DNA from 2 places in the Streptomyces sp. NPDC002044 genome. Region 2 is predicted to be linked to the other one. Evidence: riboswitches for the same ligand, from Rfam matches in the RefSeq annotation. Region 2 holds a riboswitch; the other holds the start of a gene.
The links. Region 2 has a riboswitch for glycine ahead of gcvP (aminomethyl-transferring glycine dehydrogenase). Riboswitches for the same ligand answer to the same signal wherever they lie in the genome.

Region 1: linked by a shared signal. The riboswitch ahead of gcvT (glycine cleavage system aminomethyltransferase GcvT) and the one ahead of gcvP (aminomethyl-transferring glycine dehydrogenase) in region 2 are both predicted to bind glycine.

Annotation. Positions count from the first base shown of each region.
Region 1 is NZ_JBEOXU010000019.1:33,224-41,173, forward strand. Features, by position in the region: gene ABT106_RS07745 (L-serine ammonia-lyase) at 1-567, opposite strand, end outside; gene glyA (serine hydroxymethyltransferase) at 848-2,104, opposite strand; gene gcvH (glycine cleavage system protein GcvH) at 2,122-2,505, opposite strand; gene gcvT (glycine cleavage system aminomethyltransferase GcvT) at 2,604-3,719, opposite strand; glycine riboswitch at 3,913-4,016, opposite strand; gene ABT106_RS07765 (AAA family ATPase) at 4,222-4,881, shown strand; gene ABT106_RS07770 (enhanced serine sensitivity protein SseB) at 4,991-5,725, shown strand; gene ABT106_RS07775 (enhanced serine sensitivity protein SseB C-terminal domain-containing protein) at 5,806-6,546, shown strand; gene ABT106_RS07780 (ABC transporter permease) at 6,989-7,950, shown strand, end outside.
Region 2 is NZ_JBEOXU010000081.1:109-8,058, reverse strand. Features, by position in the region: gene ABT106_RS20295 (glutamate-cysteine ligase family protein) at 1-1,073, opposite strand, end outside; gene ABT106_RS20290 (hypothetical protein) at 1,567-2,181, shown strand; gene ABT106_RS20285 (DUF5999 family protein) at 2,443-2,649, shown strand; gene gcvP (aminomethyl-transferring glycine dehydrogenase) at 2,737-5,622, opposite strand; glycine riboswitch at 5,817-5,915, opposite strand; gene ABT106_RS20275 (PRC-barrel domain-containing protein) at 6,028-6,420, shown strand; gene ABT106_RS20270 (DNA polymerase IV) at 6,454-7,935, opposite strand.

The sequences.
Region 1 (7,950 bases), on a different contig from region 2:
CAGGCGGAGCATCTCGTCGCCGGAGCGGAAGGGGTACTTCAGGACCGTGTCGTCGAGCTTGATCCGGTCCTCGCCGACCGCGTCCTCGTCCACGACGAAGCCGCCGCCGACCGAGTAGTACGTCTTCTCCAGCAGCGGGGTGCCGGCGGTGTCGTACGCGAAGAGGGTCATGCCGTTCGCGTGGTAGGGCAGCGAGCGCCGGCGGTGCAGGATCAGCTGGTTCGGCGCGTCGAAGGCGATCTCGTGGGCATCGCCTATCTCCGAGCCGAGGAGGCGCAGCCGCCCCGACTGCCGGATCCGCTCGACCTCCGCGTCGGCCGTCTCCACGTTCACCGTGCGGGGGGAGTGCCCCTCCAGGCCCAGGAGCACCGCCTTGGGGGTGCCGTGGCCGTGGCCGGTCGCGCCGAGCGAGCCGAACAGTTCGGCGCGCACGGACGCGGTCTGGGCGAGGACGCCGTCCTTCTTGAGCCGGGTCACGAACATGCGGGCCGCCCGCATGGGACCGACCGTGTGGGAGGAGGACGGGCCGATGCCGATGGAGAAGAGGTCGAATACGGAGATGGCCACTGGCGGACTCCCTTGTCTGCTCGTGGGGTGGGAGGGGGCAGGAGAAGTGCGATTGGGCGGATTTTGTCCGGCAGACGAGCGTATCGCGTACACATGAACGATTCGTCTGCCGGACCGGCCGGAGGGGTGACCGTCCGGTGGGGGCCCGTTCACGCGCTCGTACGCGGTCCTGCGGGGCCGTGGGCCGCGTCCGCCCGGGGCCGGTCATGAGAAGGGCCCGGCCCTGTGCGCAGGCGAGCACAGGCAGGACCGGGCCTTTCCGGATCGCTCCCGGGTGGTGCTAGAGCGAGGGGTACAGCGGGAACTTCGCGGCGAGCGCGGAGACGCGCGCCTTGAGGTCCTCGCTGTCGTACGCCGGCTTCAGCGCGGCGGCGATGATCTCGGCGACCTCGGTGAAGGCCGCGGCGTCGAAGCCGCGCGTGGCCAGGGCCGGCGTGCCGATCCGCAGGCCCGAGGTCACCATCGGCGGCCGCGGGTCGTTCGGGATGGCGTTCCGGTTGACCGTGATGCCGACCTCGTGGAGCCGGTCCTCGGCCTGCTGGCCGTCCAGCTCGGAGTTGCGCAGGTCGACCAGGACCAGGTGGACGTCCGTGCCGCCGGAGAGGACGGACACGCCGGCCTCGGTGACGTCGGGCTGCACCAGGCGTTCGGCGATGATCTTCGCGCCCTCCAGGGTGCGCACCTGGCGCTCCTTGAAGTCTTCCGAGGCCGCGACCTTGAAGGAGACGGCCTTGGCCGCGATCACGTGCTCCAGCGGGCCGCCCTGCTGGCCCGGGAAGACCGCGGAGTTGATCTTCTTGGCCAGCTCCTGCGTCGACAGGATGACGCCGCCGCGGGGACCGCCGAGAGTCTTGTGCGTGGTGGTCGTGACGACGTGGGCGTGCGGCACCGGGTTCGGGTGCAGGCCCGCGGCGACCAGGCCCGCGAAGTGCGCCATGTCGACCATCAGGTACGCACCGACCTCGTCCGCGATGCGGCGGAAGGCGGCGAAGTCCAGGTGGCGCGGGTAGGCGGACCAGCCCGCGACGATCAGCTGCGGCTTGGACTCCTTGGCGAGGCGCTCGACCTCGGCCATGTCCACCTGGCCGGTCTCGTCGACGTGGTACGGGACCACGTTGTAGAGCTTGCCGGAGAAGTTGATCTTCATGCCGTGGGTCAGGTGACCACCGTGGGCCAGGTTCAGGCCCATGATCGTGTCGCCCGGCTTGATCAGCGCGAACATCGCGGCGGCGTTCGCCTGCGCACCGGAGTGCGGCTGGACGTTGGCGGCCTCGGCGCCGAACAGCGCCTTGACGCGGTCGATCGCGATCTGCTCGACCACGTCGACGTGCTCGCAGCCGCCGTAGTAGCGGCGGCCCGGGTAGCCCTCGGCGTACTTGTTGGTCAGGACCGAGCCCTGGGCCTCCATGACGGCGACCGGAGCGAAGTTCTCCGACGCGATCATTTCCAGGGTCGACTGCTGGCGTACGAGCTCGGCGTCGACGGCGGCGGCGACGTCCGGGTCGAGCTCGTGGAGCGGGGTGTTCAGCACAGACATCAAGATCCCCTGGGGTGTCAGTTGTCGGAGTGGGTGAGCGCGGCGTACTCCTCGGCGGAGAGCAGGTCGTCCGGCTCCTCCGCGACGCGCACCTTGAACAGCCAGCCGCCCTCGAACGGAGCGGTGTTCACGAGCGCCGGGTCGTCCACGACGTCCTGGTTGAACTCGACGATCTCGCCGGAGACGGGGGAGTACAGGTCGCTGACCGACTTGGTCGACTCCAGCTCCCCACAGGTCTCGCCCGCGGTGACCGAGGCGCCCACCTCGGGGAGCTGGGCGTAGACGACGTCACCGAGCGCGTTGGCCGCGAACTCCGTGATGCCGACCGTCGAGACGCCGTCCTCGGCGACCGACAGCCACTCGTGCTCCTTGCTGTAACGCAGCTGCTGGGGGTTGCTCATGGCCTGATTCTCCTGGATGCGGGGGAGTGGGAACGAACGGTCTCGGGTACCGAGACAGGGCCGTACGGCTGACCGTACGGCTGTGGTCTGGAGAAGGACTACTTCCGCCGCTTGTAGAACGGCAGGGCCACGACCTCGTACGGCTCATGCGTACCGCGAATGTCGACGCCGACGCCGGAGGTGCCGGGCGCGGCGTGCGCCGCGTCCACGTACGCCATCGCGATCGGCTTGCCCAGCGTCGGGGACGGGGCGCCCGAGGTGACCTCGCCGACGACCTCGCCGCCGACGACGACCGGGAAACCGGCGCGCGGGACGCGGCGGCCCTCGGCGATCAGGCCGACCAGCTTGCGCGGCGGGTTCGAGGCGGCGCGCTCGGCGGCGGCCTCCAGTGCGGCGCGGCCGACGAAGTCCCCCTCCTTCTCGAACTTCACGACCCGGCCCAGACCCGCGTCGAACGGGGTGAGGGAGGTCGTCAGCTCGTGCCCGTACAGCGGCATGCCCGCCTCCAGGCGCAGCGTGTCGCGGCAGGACAGGCCGGCCGGGACCAGGCCGACGCCCTCGCCGGCCTTGGTCAGGGCCTGCCACAGCTCCACGGCGTGCTCGGGGGAGACGAACAGCTCGAAGCCGTCCTCGCCGGTGTAACCGGTACGGGCGATCAGCGCGGGCACGCCCGCGACGGTGCCCGGCAGGCCGGCGTAGTACTTCAGCCCGTCCAGGTCGGCATCGGTCAGGGACTTCAGGATGCCGGGGGACTCCGGGCCCTGGACGGCGAGCAGCGCGTACGCGTCGCGGTCGTCGCGGACCTCGGCGTCGAAGCCGGCGGCGCGCTCGGTGATCGCGTCCAGGACGACCTGGGCGTTGGAGGCGTTGGCGACGACCATGAACTCGGTCTCGCCCAGCCGGTAGACGATCAGGTCGTCGACGATGCCGCCGTCCGCCTGGCAGATGTGCGTGTAGCGGGCGCGGCCGACGCCGACGGTGGAGATGTTGCCGACCAGCGCGTAGTCGAGGACCTTGACGGCCTCCGGGCCGGTCAGGGTGATCTCGCCCATGTGGGACAGGTCGAAGAGACCGGCCCTGGTGCGTACGGCGTTGTGCTCGTCGCGCTCGCTCGCGTACCGCAGCGGCATGTCCCAGCCCGCGAAATCGGTCATGGTCGCACCGAGGGAACGGTGCAGCGCATCGAGGGCGGTCAGACGGGGGGCAGAGCTCATGGGTGTGACTCCCGGGTCCCAGGGCATCGACATGACATGACGAGGACGTTCCTCCCCATCTGTCATCGGAACCTGAGAGGTTCGCCGAGAGTTCCCCCGATCTTCCGATCCGGCGGGATTCCCGACTTGCACCTTGGGTGGAGCGCGCGCCCCGGCCTCACGGGCGGCGGCACGGCTCGCTTTTCAGATCTGCCTCATCCACGCGGTACGGGGCCTGAGAGATTCAAGGGAGGTTCTTGCTCCTTCGGCGCCCGCGCACGGCCTTGCGGCGTGCCGGGACTCTCCCGCGCGGATTCAAGCGGCCGGTATGCAGTTGGTCCAGATGGCGCACATCATTGCACGCCGTGCACGTGATCGGGCGGGCGGGCCCGAAAGACCGCGGCGTTCGCGGAGGTCCGGACCGGAACCACCCGTCCCGGATTACCGTCTCTTTACACTCAGTGGGCAAGGGTCCTGGCGACCCGATTCGGGGGAGGCGATCACTGTGCGGAGATTCGGAGTAGTGGCGACGACGACGGGAACCGTGGACGCGGTGCCGGACCAGCGCGGCCCGCGCGTGCGCCGGGCGGCGTCCGAGGCCGCCCCCGGCGCCGTACGGGACCTGCGCGGCCCGGCGGTGCGCGGGCCCCAGCGGCTCGGCTTCGCGGCCGGGGACATCGTCGTCGTGTCCGGGCTGCCCGGTGGTGGCAAGAGCACGCTGATCAAGCGGGCGGCCGCCGAGGGCGGGTCCGTCGACTCCCAGGACACCCGCGAGCGCTGGGAGCGCCGGATGCCGGCGTTCCTCCCCTACGGCGCCTACCGGCCTCTGGTCCGCGCCGCCCACTACTGGGGGCTGTGGCGCGTCCTGCGCTCCGGCGCCTCGGTGGTCGTCCACGACTGCGGCACCCAGAGCTGGGTGCGCGGCCTGCTCGCGGCGGCCGCCCGCCGCCGGGGCCGCGAGCTGCACCTGCTGTTCCTGGACAGCAGCCCCGAGGAGGCCCTCTCCGGGCAGGCGGCCCGCGGCCGGCGCGTGTCGGCGTACGCCTTCTCCCGGCACCGGGGCGCGGTCGCCCGCCTGCTGCGCGACGCGGAGGCCGGACACCCGCCCGCGGGCTGCGCCTCGGCGACGCTCCTGGACCGCCGCTCGGCCGCGGCGGTGACGCGGATCGCGTTCCACGGCTGAGGCGGCCCCGCGGCCCGGCGCCCCCCCGGGGGACCGGGGGCGGTCCGCGGCCCGGCAGCGGATAGCCTCGGCAGGAGACGCGGCGGGGACCACACGGAGGCAGGGGAACATGCAGGGCAGCGGCTGGCCGGAGAACGAACTGGAGCAGGTGCTCGGAGCGGCGCTGGGACAGCCCGACGCGGGGGCGCGGATCCTCGAGGTGCTCGGGCGCAGCCGGGTGTGGGTGCCGCTGCCCGCGGGCGGGGCGCCCGACGCGGCGAGCCTGTCCCTGCCGACCATGGACATCGCCGGGGCGGCCTACGTCCCGGTCTACAGCTCCGAGGCGCAGCTGCGCTACTGCGCCGGCCCCGCCATGGACTTCGCCGTCGCCCCCGCCGTCGAGTTCGCCCGCGGCCTGCCCCCGCAGCTCGGCATCGCCGTGAACCCCGAGGGAGCCGTCGGCGTCCCCCTGCCCCCGCCCGCCGTCGCGGAGCTGTGCCGCATCGGAAGCGGCCCCCTGGACGGGCCCGCGTCCGGCGGCCGCGTGCGGCTGTACGAGCCCGACTGGCAGGACGACCCGGTGGACTTCCTGGCCGCCGCCGCGGAGGAGTTCCGGGCGGCCGGCGCCGTCACGGCCGCCTACCGCTGCCTGGCCAGCGTCGAGGGCGGGGAGCCGCAGCTGTTCGTCGGTGTCCGGCTGGTGGGATGGGACCCCGGGACGCAGAACGCCCCGATGGAGGCCCTCGGCCGGGCCCTGACCCGGGTCCCGCCGCCGTGGCCCGTGCAGTTGATCCTGCTGGACGCCGCCGAGGACCCGGTCACGGACTGGATTCGTGAGCGCGTACGCCCCTTCTACCTGCCGTAGGGCCGCTTAAGGTGGTCATACTTGCGGCCGCACGCGCGGCCCGGGTACGTGGACGACGGGCGGACGAAGAGGGGTACCGGGTGAGTGCGTCAGGCACGGCCGCGGCCGGGCAGGTCGAGCACATGCTGCGCCAGGTGACTCCCGGGCGCTATGAGAGCTACGAGTCACTGCTGCGCGCCCTCGCCGAGGGGCGGCTGTGGATGCTGCTCTGGCAGGGGCAGCCGGGATCGCCGGACGCCCAGTACGGCGGCATGGAGGTGGAGGGCCTCGGCTACGCGCCCTGCGTGACCTCCCCCCAGGAGCTGGCCGCCAGCGGCTGGAACCGGGGCTACGAGGTCGTCACGGGCCGGGACATCGCCCGCTCCCTGTACCCGGACCGCTGGGGGCTGTGGCTCAACCCGCACGCCGCGGGCGGCGGCCTCGGCGTGCCCTGGGCGGACCTGCGCCGGATCGCCACCGGCCTGGACCGGATGCCGGCCGGGCCGCTGCGGCTGTCCGAGCCCGCCATCGAACTCCCGCAGTTCTACGGACTGCTGACCCGGCACGCCCACCGCACGCCCGCCGTGCGGTCGCTGCGCCGCGCCTGGGTGCAGCCCGCGCTCGGCTCGCCGTACCTCGCGGTCGGGCTCGACCTGTACGACGCCTCCGCGCCCGCGCTGGAATCCGTACGGGAGATGATGCGCCAGTCGGTCGGCGCGGTCCCCGAGGGCGTCCCGGTGTGCACGGTCGCGCTGGCGGACGAGCACGACCCGGTGGCCATGTGGCTGCGCGCGCAGACCCGGCCGTTCTACGACCGGGAGGGGCAGGGACCGGCGTACTGAGCCGGAGCCCGACCGCTCCCCGAGACATCCGCATACTGAGACATCCGTCTCGAAGGCCGCACCGGAGCCCGCCGGTGCGGCCTTTCGCATATCGCGTCGAATCCGCCCAAGAAGGCTGCCCTAAGTGGCAGTTGGCCGGGATGTCCGTTCCGCGCCTAACGGGCGGTCTTTCACCGCTGAACAGTCCCCGCGGTTCGGATAACGGAAGGTGTAGGCGCAGATCACGGTTGCGCATCACATCCCCGGCAGGTCTGGCGGGCGGCTCAGACGCCGTTGAAGACTCCCCCCACCGAAGGCCGGTCAATCCAGCAAGCACCAGCTCTTCACGTGCACTTCAGGCGCATTTCGTGCCGATCGCACCATCAGCGACGCCGATAGAACCAAGCCGCCACAGCGGCGGGCATGGGCCGGCCACCGTCGGCCGAGAGGGGTCCCCACCACGATGACGGCACCACTGCACGACACCAGCGCGGCCGGGCCCGCGGCCGTGGCCGCCCCCGACGTCCCGCAGAAGGCGATCGAGGGGCGCTCACCGTGGAAGATCGCGTGGATCCGCCTCAAGCGGGACAAGGTCGCCCTGGCCGGCGGTGTCGTCGTGCTCCTGCTGATCCTCGTCGCACTCTTCGCGCCGCTGATCGTCAAGCTCCTCGGGCACCCGCCGGAGGAGCTCCACGAGGACATGCTGGACCCGCTGCTCGGCCTGCCGGCCGGCGACTGGGGCGGCATGAGCGGGGACTTCCTGCTGGGCGTCGAGCCGGTCAACGGCCGCGACGTCTTCAGCCGGATCGTCTACGGCGCCCGGATCTCGCTGCTGGTGGCCTTCCTGTCCGCCTTCGTGGCGGTCGGGCTGGGCACCTTCTTCGGCATCATCGCGGGCTACTTCGGCGGCTGGATCGACGCGGCCGTCAGCCGGGTCATGGACCTGCTGCTGGCCTTCCCGCAGCTGCTGTTCATCATCGCGCTGATCTCCGTCATCCCCAGCAAGCTGTGGGGCTTCGAGGGGTCGGGCCTGCGCATCGCGGTCCTGGTGCTGGTCATCGGCTTCTTCGGGTGGCCGTACATCGGCCGCATCGTCCGCGGGCAGACCCTGTCGCTGCGCGAACGGGAGTACGTCGAAGCGGCGCGCAGCCTCGGCGCGGGCCGGATGTACATCCTCTTCCGCGAACTGCTTCCGAACCTGGTGGCCCCCATCACCGTCTACTCGACGCTGATGATCCCCACCAACGTGCTGACCGAGGCGGCCCTCAGCTTCCTCGGAGTCGGCGTCAAGCCGCCCACGCCGTCCTGGGGAGAGACCCTCTCCACGGCCGTGCGGACCTACGAGGACGATCCGCTCTTCATGATCTTCCCCGGTGTGGCGATCTTCATCACCGTGCTGGCCTTCAACCTCTTCGGCGACGGCGT
Region 2 (7,950 bases):
ACGAGCCCGTAGTAGAACGCGGCGTTCGCGACGACGTCGGCGACGGTGGGCCCGGCCGGCAGCACCCGGTTCTCGACCCGCAGGTGCGGCACGCCGTCGGCGACCCCGTACACGGGCCGGTTCCAGCGGTAGACGGTCCCGTTGTGCAGGACCAGTTCCTGGAGCCGCGGCACGCCGCCCTCGGCCAGTACCCGCAGCGGCTCCTCCTCGTCGCAGATCGGCAGCAGGGAGGGGAAGTAGCGGACGTTCTCGGCGAAGAGTTCGTACGCGGAGTCCACCCACCGCTCCCCGAACCAGGTCCGCGGCCTCACTCCCTGCGCCTGCAGCTCGGGCGGCCGGGTGTCGGTCGCCTGCTGGAAGAGCGGCGGCCGCGATTCGCGCCACAGCTCCCGCCCGAACAGGAACGGGGAGTTCGCGCCGACGGCTATCTGTACGGCGGCCACCGCCTGGGCGGCGTTCCACACGTCCGCGAACCGGCCCGGGGTCACCTGGAGGTGCAGCTGTACCGACGTGCAGGCGGCTTCCGCCACGATCGACCCGGAGGTCCAGGTCAGCCGCTCGACGCCGTCGATGTCGAGGGTGAAGTCCTCACCGCGCATCATGAGGATCTGCTCGTTCAGCAGCGAGTAGCGGTCCACCGCCGAAAGGTTGGCGGTGACCAGGTCGGCGCGGGTGATCGTCGGCAGGATTCCGATCATCACCACGCCCGCGTCGATCTCCGCGGCCTGCCGGTGGGCATAACCCAGCCCCGCACTGAGTTCTTCCGCGAGCTGGTCGAATACCCGGCCGCCGAGACGGTGGGGAAGGACGTTCACCTCCAGGTTGAACATTCCGAGTTCCGTCTGGAAATCCGGGCTCGCAATCCGCTCCAGCACCTGCGCATTCACCATTCTCGGCAAACCGTCGGCACCCGCGAGATTCAGTTCGATCTCCAGCCCCATCATGTTCTTCGGGCGATCGAACCTCTTCTCCGCCAGAAGCCGCTCCAGCCCCTCCAGGCACTCGTGAAGCTTCCTTCGATACCGCTGCCGATCGGACAGGTCGAATCCGCCTGCCACGACCTTCTCCCCCATCGAAGCGTCCCTCCTCGAGTGGGCCTGGCCCGGCACACCCGGCCCGCGTTACGGTCGATGATGCCCCGGCAGCGTGATCCATAACGCGGCGGGGGCGCGAGTGGCGAGGAGCGCGCGCCGGTTTGGCCGACGGGCGCTTCGGCACATTCACCTGGCAAGTCATCGTATGCAAATTCCGCATAGACTTTGCCGGTTCCGGATTACCGGCGCTTTTCAGCCGAGCCCTCTTCCGGTAACCTCCGAGGTCAGGGCGACATGTTCGCGCGCGTCCGGCATGAATGCCATGTCAGCGGGTCCGGTAAGCGACTTGCCCGCAATAGCCGGTACAGCTAGCCGAAACACTGCGTGAACACATGTCGTATAAACTCCGCAAACGAGGCAGAGAGTTGGCGCGCGGCCATTGCCCCTCAGCCCCCCTCTGGCCCCAGAATGCGACAGCGCCGTCCGCACCTGCCCCCGTTCCACCGGTCTCCCAAGTGAGAGGCGACCCACCATGCCGCTGCATGTCCCTCCGGCTCCCGCGCCCGCCCTGCGCAGCGTCCTCGCGGCACTCGGTTCCCCCACCGCCGTCCACGAGGCACACACACCGGCCCTGCGCGCGGTCCAGGGGCCGATGACCGCCGAACTCCCGCTGCCGGTCCACGTCATGGACCGGCTGCACACGTCCCACCTGGCGTCCGGCGGCAGGCCGCCCCGTACCCGGCTCACCGGCTGGCGGTTCCTGATCCGCAGCGGCGACCGCTACGTCGCGGCGGCCGACACCCGGCTCACCCCCGACGGCTGGATCTTCTCCCACTTCTTCGAGGGTCCGTACGTGGCCGCCACCGAACGCGCCCTGCGCCAGGCGGAGTCGCTCGCCACGGGCTACCAGCCGCGGCTGCTGTCCGTACCGGAGCTGTACATGCTGACCCTGTGGCTGCACGGCGCGGTGGGCGCCGACGCCTCCGCGGGCCTGCCCGCCGGCGAGGATCTGCTCGTACCGCTGGCCCCGGCCCCGCCCGGCATCGCGGCGTTCCGTCCGCACCCGGTGTCCGAGCTGCTGCCCGCGCTGACCCGCCGGCTGACCCCGGCGCCGCTCCCGCCCACCCTGGCCGCTCCCGCGGCCTGACCCGCGTGGCCCATTCGGCCTAGCCCGCTCGGGCCACTCCCGAACCACCCGAAATGACAGGGGAGTTGGACTGAACCGCCCGCACGGGTGATGCGTCATCATTCTGTGAGGACAGCTGCCGGGAAATACCTGCGAAGCGGCTGTCGTGGGGGAAGACTGATGACAAGCTCCCCGCGGGTGCGGGGATGACCCAGGGGGACGGCCATGAACCACGCATCGAGCCGTAGCACGCAGACCACACCGCAGCGAAAGAACGCATCCATGTGCCAGCACCAGCCTGCCTGCCCGTCAGCCGACTCCGCCGACCGGGAGGCCGCGCACCCCGTGGCCAACCACCCGGAACAGGGCTGGAGCCTGCTGTGCAACGGCGTCCTGCTCTTCGAGGACACCGGTGAGCTGCTGCCGGACGGACGGATCATCGACCCGCACCGCCCGCTGGCGGCGGCGCAGGTGATGAAGGCGGCCTGACCCGCCGCGGCGACGACGAAGGGGCCGGCCCGGGAGGAGATCCCGGGCCGGCCCCTTGCCGGTGTCCGTCCGTCAGGTGTCCGTCCGTCAGTTGTCGTACTCGTCCAGCGGCGGGCAGGAGCAGACCAGGTTGCGGTCGCCGAACGCGCCGTCGATGCGGCGCACCGGCGGCCAGTACTTCTCCGCGGGCGTGACGCCGGCCGGGAAGACCGCCTCGTCACGGGTGTACGGGTGGTTCCACTCGCCGCCCAGCGCCGCCGCCGTGTGCGGGGAGTTGGCCAGCGGGTTGTCCTCCAGCGGCCACTCGCCGCCCGCGACCCGCTCGATCTCGCCGCGAATGGCGATCATCGCGTCGCAGAAGCGGTCGATCTCGGCGAGGTCCTCGGACTCCGTCGGCTCGATCATCAGCGTGCCGGCGACCGGGAACGACATGGTCGGCGCGTGGAAGCCGTAGTCGATCAGGCGCTTGGCGATGTCGTCGACGCTGACGCCGGTGGCCTTCGTGAGCGGGCGCAGGTCGATGATGCACTCGTGCGCGACCAGGTTGCCGGGACCGGTGTAGAGCACCGGATAGTGCGGCTCCAGGCGCTTGGCGATGTAGTTGGCGCCGAGCACCGCCACCTGGGTGGCGCGCTTGAGGCCCTCGCCGCCCATGAGGCGCACGTACGACCACGAGATGGGCAGGATGCCCGCCGAGCCCCACGGCGCGGCGGAGATCGGGCCGACGCCCGTCTCGGGGCCGGCGGTCGGCTGCAGCGGGTGGTTCGGCAGGTACGGGGCCAGGTGCGCCCGGACGCCGACCGGGCCGACGCCCGGACCGCCGCCGCCGTGCGGGATGCAGAAGGTCTTGTGCAGGTTCAGGTGCGACACGTCGCCGCCGAAGTGCCCCGGCTTGGCCAGGCCCACCAGGGCGTTGAGGTTGGCGCCGTCCACGTAGACCTGGCCGCCGGCGTCGTGCACCTGGGCGCAGATGTCGGCGACGTGCTCCTCGAACACTCCGTGCGTGGAGGGGTACGTGATCATCAGCACGGCCAGCTCGTCGCGGTACTGCTCGATCTTCCCGCGCAGGTCGGCCGCGTCCACCTCGCCGTCGTCGGCCGTCTTGACGACGACGACCTTCATGCCGGCCATCACGGCGCTCGCGGCGTTCGTGCCGTGCGCGGAGGACGGGATGAGGCAGATGGTGCGCTGCTCGTCGCCGTTGGCGCGGTGGTAGGCGCGTACGGCCAGCAGCCCGGCCAGCTCACCCTGCGAGCCCGCGTTGGGCTGAATGGAGACCTTGTCGTAGCCGGTCACCTCGCAGAGACGTTCCTCCAGCTCCGTGATGAGCGTGAGGTAGCCCTCTGCCTGCTCCACCGGGGCGAACGGGTGGACCTGGCCGAACTCGGGCCAGGTGACCGCCTCCATCTCGGTGGTCGCGTTGAGCTTCATGGTGCAGGAGCCCAGCGGGATCATGCCGCGGTCCAGCGCGTAGTCCTTGTCCGACAGCTTGCGCAGGTAGCGCAGCATCGCGGTCTCGGAGCGGTGCTGGTGGAACACCGGGTGGGTGAGGACCTCGTCCGAGCGCAGCAGGGCCTCGGGCAGCGCGTCGGCCGTGGTCGTGTCGAGCGCCTCGAGGTCGGCGCTGACGCCGAAGGCGGCCCAGACGGCCTCGACGTCGGCGCGCAGGGTGGTCTCGTCGCAGGAGACGGAGACGCGGTCGGCGTCGACCCGGTACAGGTTGACCCCGCCCTCGCGGGCGGCGGCGACGACCGCGTCGGCCCGGCCGGGAACCCGGGCGGTGACGGTGTCGAAGTACGAGCCGTGCACCAGCTCCACCCCGCCGGCCCGCAGGCCCGTGGCGAGCAGGGCGGCGTAGCGGTGCGTCCGGCGGGCGATCGTCCGCAGGCCGTCCGGGCCGTGGTAGACGGCGTACATGGCGGCCATGACGGCGAGCAGCACCTGAGCGGTACAGATGTTGCTGGTGGCCTTCTCGCGGCGGATGTGCTGCTCGCGGGTCTGCAGGGCCAGGCGGTACGCCTTGTTTCCGTCCGCGTCCACGGAGACGCCGACGAGGCGGCCCGGGAGCGAGCGGGCGTGCTTGGCCTGGACGGCCATGTAGCCGGCGTGCGGTCCGCCGAAGCCCATCGGGACGCCGAAGCGCTGGGTCGTGCCGACCGCGATGTCCGCGCCCAGCTCGCCCGGCGAGGTCAGCAGGGTCAGGGCGAGGAGGTCGGCCGAGACGGTGACGACGGCGCCGAGCCCGTGCGCCTGGTCGATGAGCGGCTTGATGTCCCGCACGGCGCCGGAGGCACCCGGGTACTGGAGCAGTACGCCGAAGACGCCGCGCTCGGCGATCTCGGCCGGGATGCCGTCGGAGAGGTCGGCGACGACGATCTCCACGCCCGTGGGCTCGGCGCGGGTCTGGATCACCGCGATGGTCTGCGGCAGGGCGTCGGCGTCGATCAGGAAGACACCGTTCTTGACCTTGCCCACCCGGCGGGCCAGCGACATGGCCTCGGCGGCCGCGGTGCCCTCGTCGAGCAGCGAGGCGCCCGAGGTCGGCAGCCCGGTCAGGTCGGCGACGACGGTCTGGAAGTTCAGCAGCGCCTCCAGGCGGCCCTGCGAGATCTCCGGCTGGTACGGGGTGTAGGCCGTGTACCAGGCCGGGTTCTCCATGACGTTGCGCAGGATCACCGGCGGCGTGAACGTCCCGTAGTAGCCGAGACCGATCATGGAGGAGAGGACCTCGTTGCGGTCGGCGAGCGACCGCAGCTCGGCCAGCACCTCGGCCTCGGTCAGCGCCTCGGGCAGATTCAGCGCCTCGGTGCTCTTGATCACATCCGGTACCGCGGCGGCGGTCAGTTCGTCCAGGGAGCCGTAGCCCACCTGGGCGAGCATCTTCGCCTGCGCCCCGGCATCCGGGCCGATGTGGCGCTGCTCGAAGGGGATGCCTCGCTCAAGCTGGGAGAGCGGAATGCGGTTGGCGGTCATGTACGGAGGCCTCCTGGTCGTATGACCTGCGAGGGGCACCACGGCGCGGGCACCCGGACGGCCTCCCCCTCTGTCATCTCAACCTGAGAGTTTCACCGGAGTCGCGGGGATCGCCCTCGAGCTCCGGCTTTCACCGTCGGTGAGGAGAGGGACCGGCACTGCGCCCGGTACCCGCTCCTGCTTTCCAGAGTGGCCTCGTCCGTGCGGTACGTATGCCTGAGAGATTCCGGGGAGGATTTGCTCCTTCGGCGCCTCCGTCGAGCTCATTCGGAGGACTCTCCCGCACAGGGTCGACAGCCGCCACCCAGCCTACCAGCGCCCTTCGGGGGCCTCCCCGAGTGGCCTCGACTCCCAATATGCACTTCTGTAGTCATTACGGAGGAGTTGCGACCAAATGGAGGGACCGTGCAGACCGACATCGATCCGCGCAGCCTGATCGGCCGCAAGGCGTTCGACCGCAACGGCAGCAAGATCGGCACCATCGACGAGGTCTACCTCGACGACGCCACCGGCGTCCCGGAATGGGCCGCCGTACGGACGGGCCTGTTCAGCCGGGACGCCTTCGTCCCGCTGGAGCCGAGCGAGCTGGTGGGAGACGCCCTGCGCGTTCCCTTCGACCGCTCCCTGATCAAGGACGCCCCCGACTTCGGCGTCGGCCGCCACCTTTCCCCCGAACAGGAGCTGCAGCTCTACCACCACTACGGGCTGGACGTGACCCTTCCCTCCGAGTTCCACCAGGCGCCCCCGCCCCCGGAGCAGTCCCGCGACTTCGGCCGGCTGGCGGGCGACGACGGCTGACCCGCCCGCACCCTCCGCCGGCCCGGGCGCCCGTCAGGCCGTACCCGGCTCCTCCTCCCCCTCCACCTCCCCCACCAGCGACAGCGGATCGGCCGCCTCCAGCTCGGGATCGTCCACCCGGAAGGTGCGCACCCGGCCGGGGGCCGATCCGGGCCGCTCGAACCGTACGGTCACCCTCCCCACCCCGCTGCCCTGGACCCACCCGGGCCCGTGCACCGCGTGCCGTACGTCGTTCCCGGGCGTCCAGCGGCGCCCGGCGGCGGCCTCCGCCTCCGCCTCGGTTTCCGGCGCCGCCCCGTGCTCCGCGGCCCGCCCCGGGCTCCCGTCGGCCGGCGCCGCCCGCGCCGCGCCGCCGGACTCCGCCGGCTCCGCCTCCCCCTCGGCCCCTTCAGCGCCGTCAGGCGCGTCCCCGGGCCCGCCGGCCCCCCGGGCGGCGAGCGTCGCCGCGGCCTGCGCGAACAGGTCCTCCTGCGTGTAGTCCGCCAGCCCGGTCACCCCCACCCCGAGCAGCCGCACCCCGCCCATGGTGTCCACGCCCTCCAGCAGCCGCGCCGCGGCCTCCCGCACCACCCCGGGGTCGTCGGTGGGCCCCCGCAGCGTCTCGGAGCGGGTGAGCGTCGAGAAGTCGAACCGCCGCACTTTCAGCACGATGGTGCGCCCCGAGTGCCCGGACCCCCGCAGCCGCCCCACGCACCGGTCCGCGAGCCGCTGCACCTCGGTGCGGATGCGCACCCGGTCGTGCAGATCCACGTCGAAGGTGTCCTCGACCGACACCGACTTCGCGTCGCGTTCGGCGACCACGGGCCGGTCGTCCACGCCCAGCGCCATCCGGTACAGCCCGACGCCGTGCGACCGCCCGATCATCCGCACCAGTTCGTCCTCACCGGCCTCCGCCAGCGCCCCCACGGTGGTGATCCCGGCCCGGCGCAGGTGCTCCCCGGTGGCCGGCCCCACGCCGGGCAGGGTCCGTACGGACATCGGCGCGAGCAGTTCCCGCTCGGTCCCCGGCTCGATCAGCAGCAGTCCGGCCGGCTTGGCCTCCTCGGACGCCACCTTGGCCAGCATCTTCGACCCGGCCAGCCCCACCGACCCGCTGAGGCTCGTGGCCGCCCTGATGTCCGCCCGCAGCCGCTCCCCCGCCTCCCGCGCTCCGCGCGCGTCGAAGGCGACCCCGCCCGCCTCCAGGTCCACGAAAGCCTCGTCCAGGCTGAGCGGTTCCACCAGGGGGGACAGCTCCCGCAGCAGGGCCATCACGATGTCGCTGACCTCGCGGTAGAGGCTGAAGCGCGGCACCAGGCAGGCGCCGTTGGGGCACAGCCGGCGGGCCTGCGCCATCGGCATGGCCGAATGCACGCCGAAGCGCCGGGCCTCGTACGAGGCGGTGGCGACGACCCCGCGCGGACCGAGCCCTCCGACGATCACGGCCTTGCCCCGCAGGCTCGGCTTCGACGCCTGCTCGACGGAGGCGTAGAAGGCGTCCATGTCCAGGTGCAGGATGGTCGGCGCGGCTCTCACGCCCCCGATGCTGCC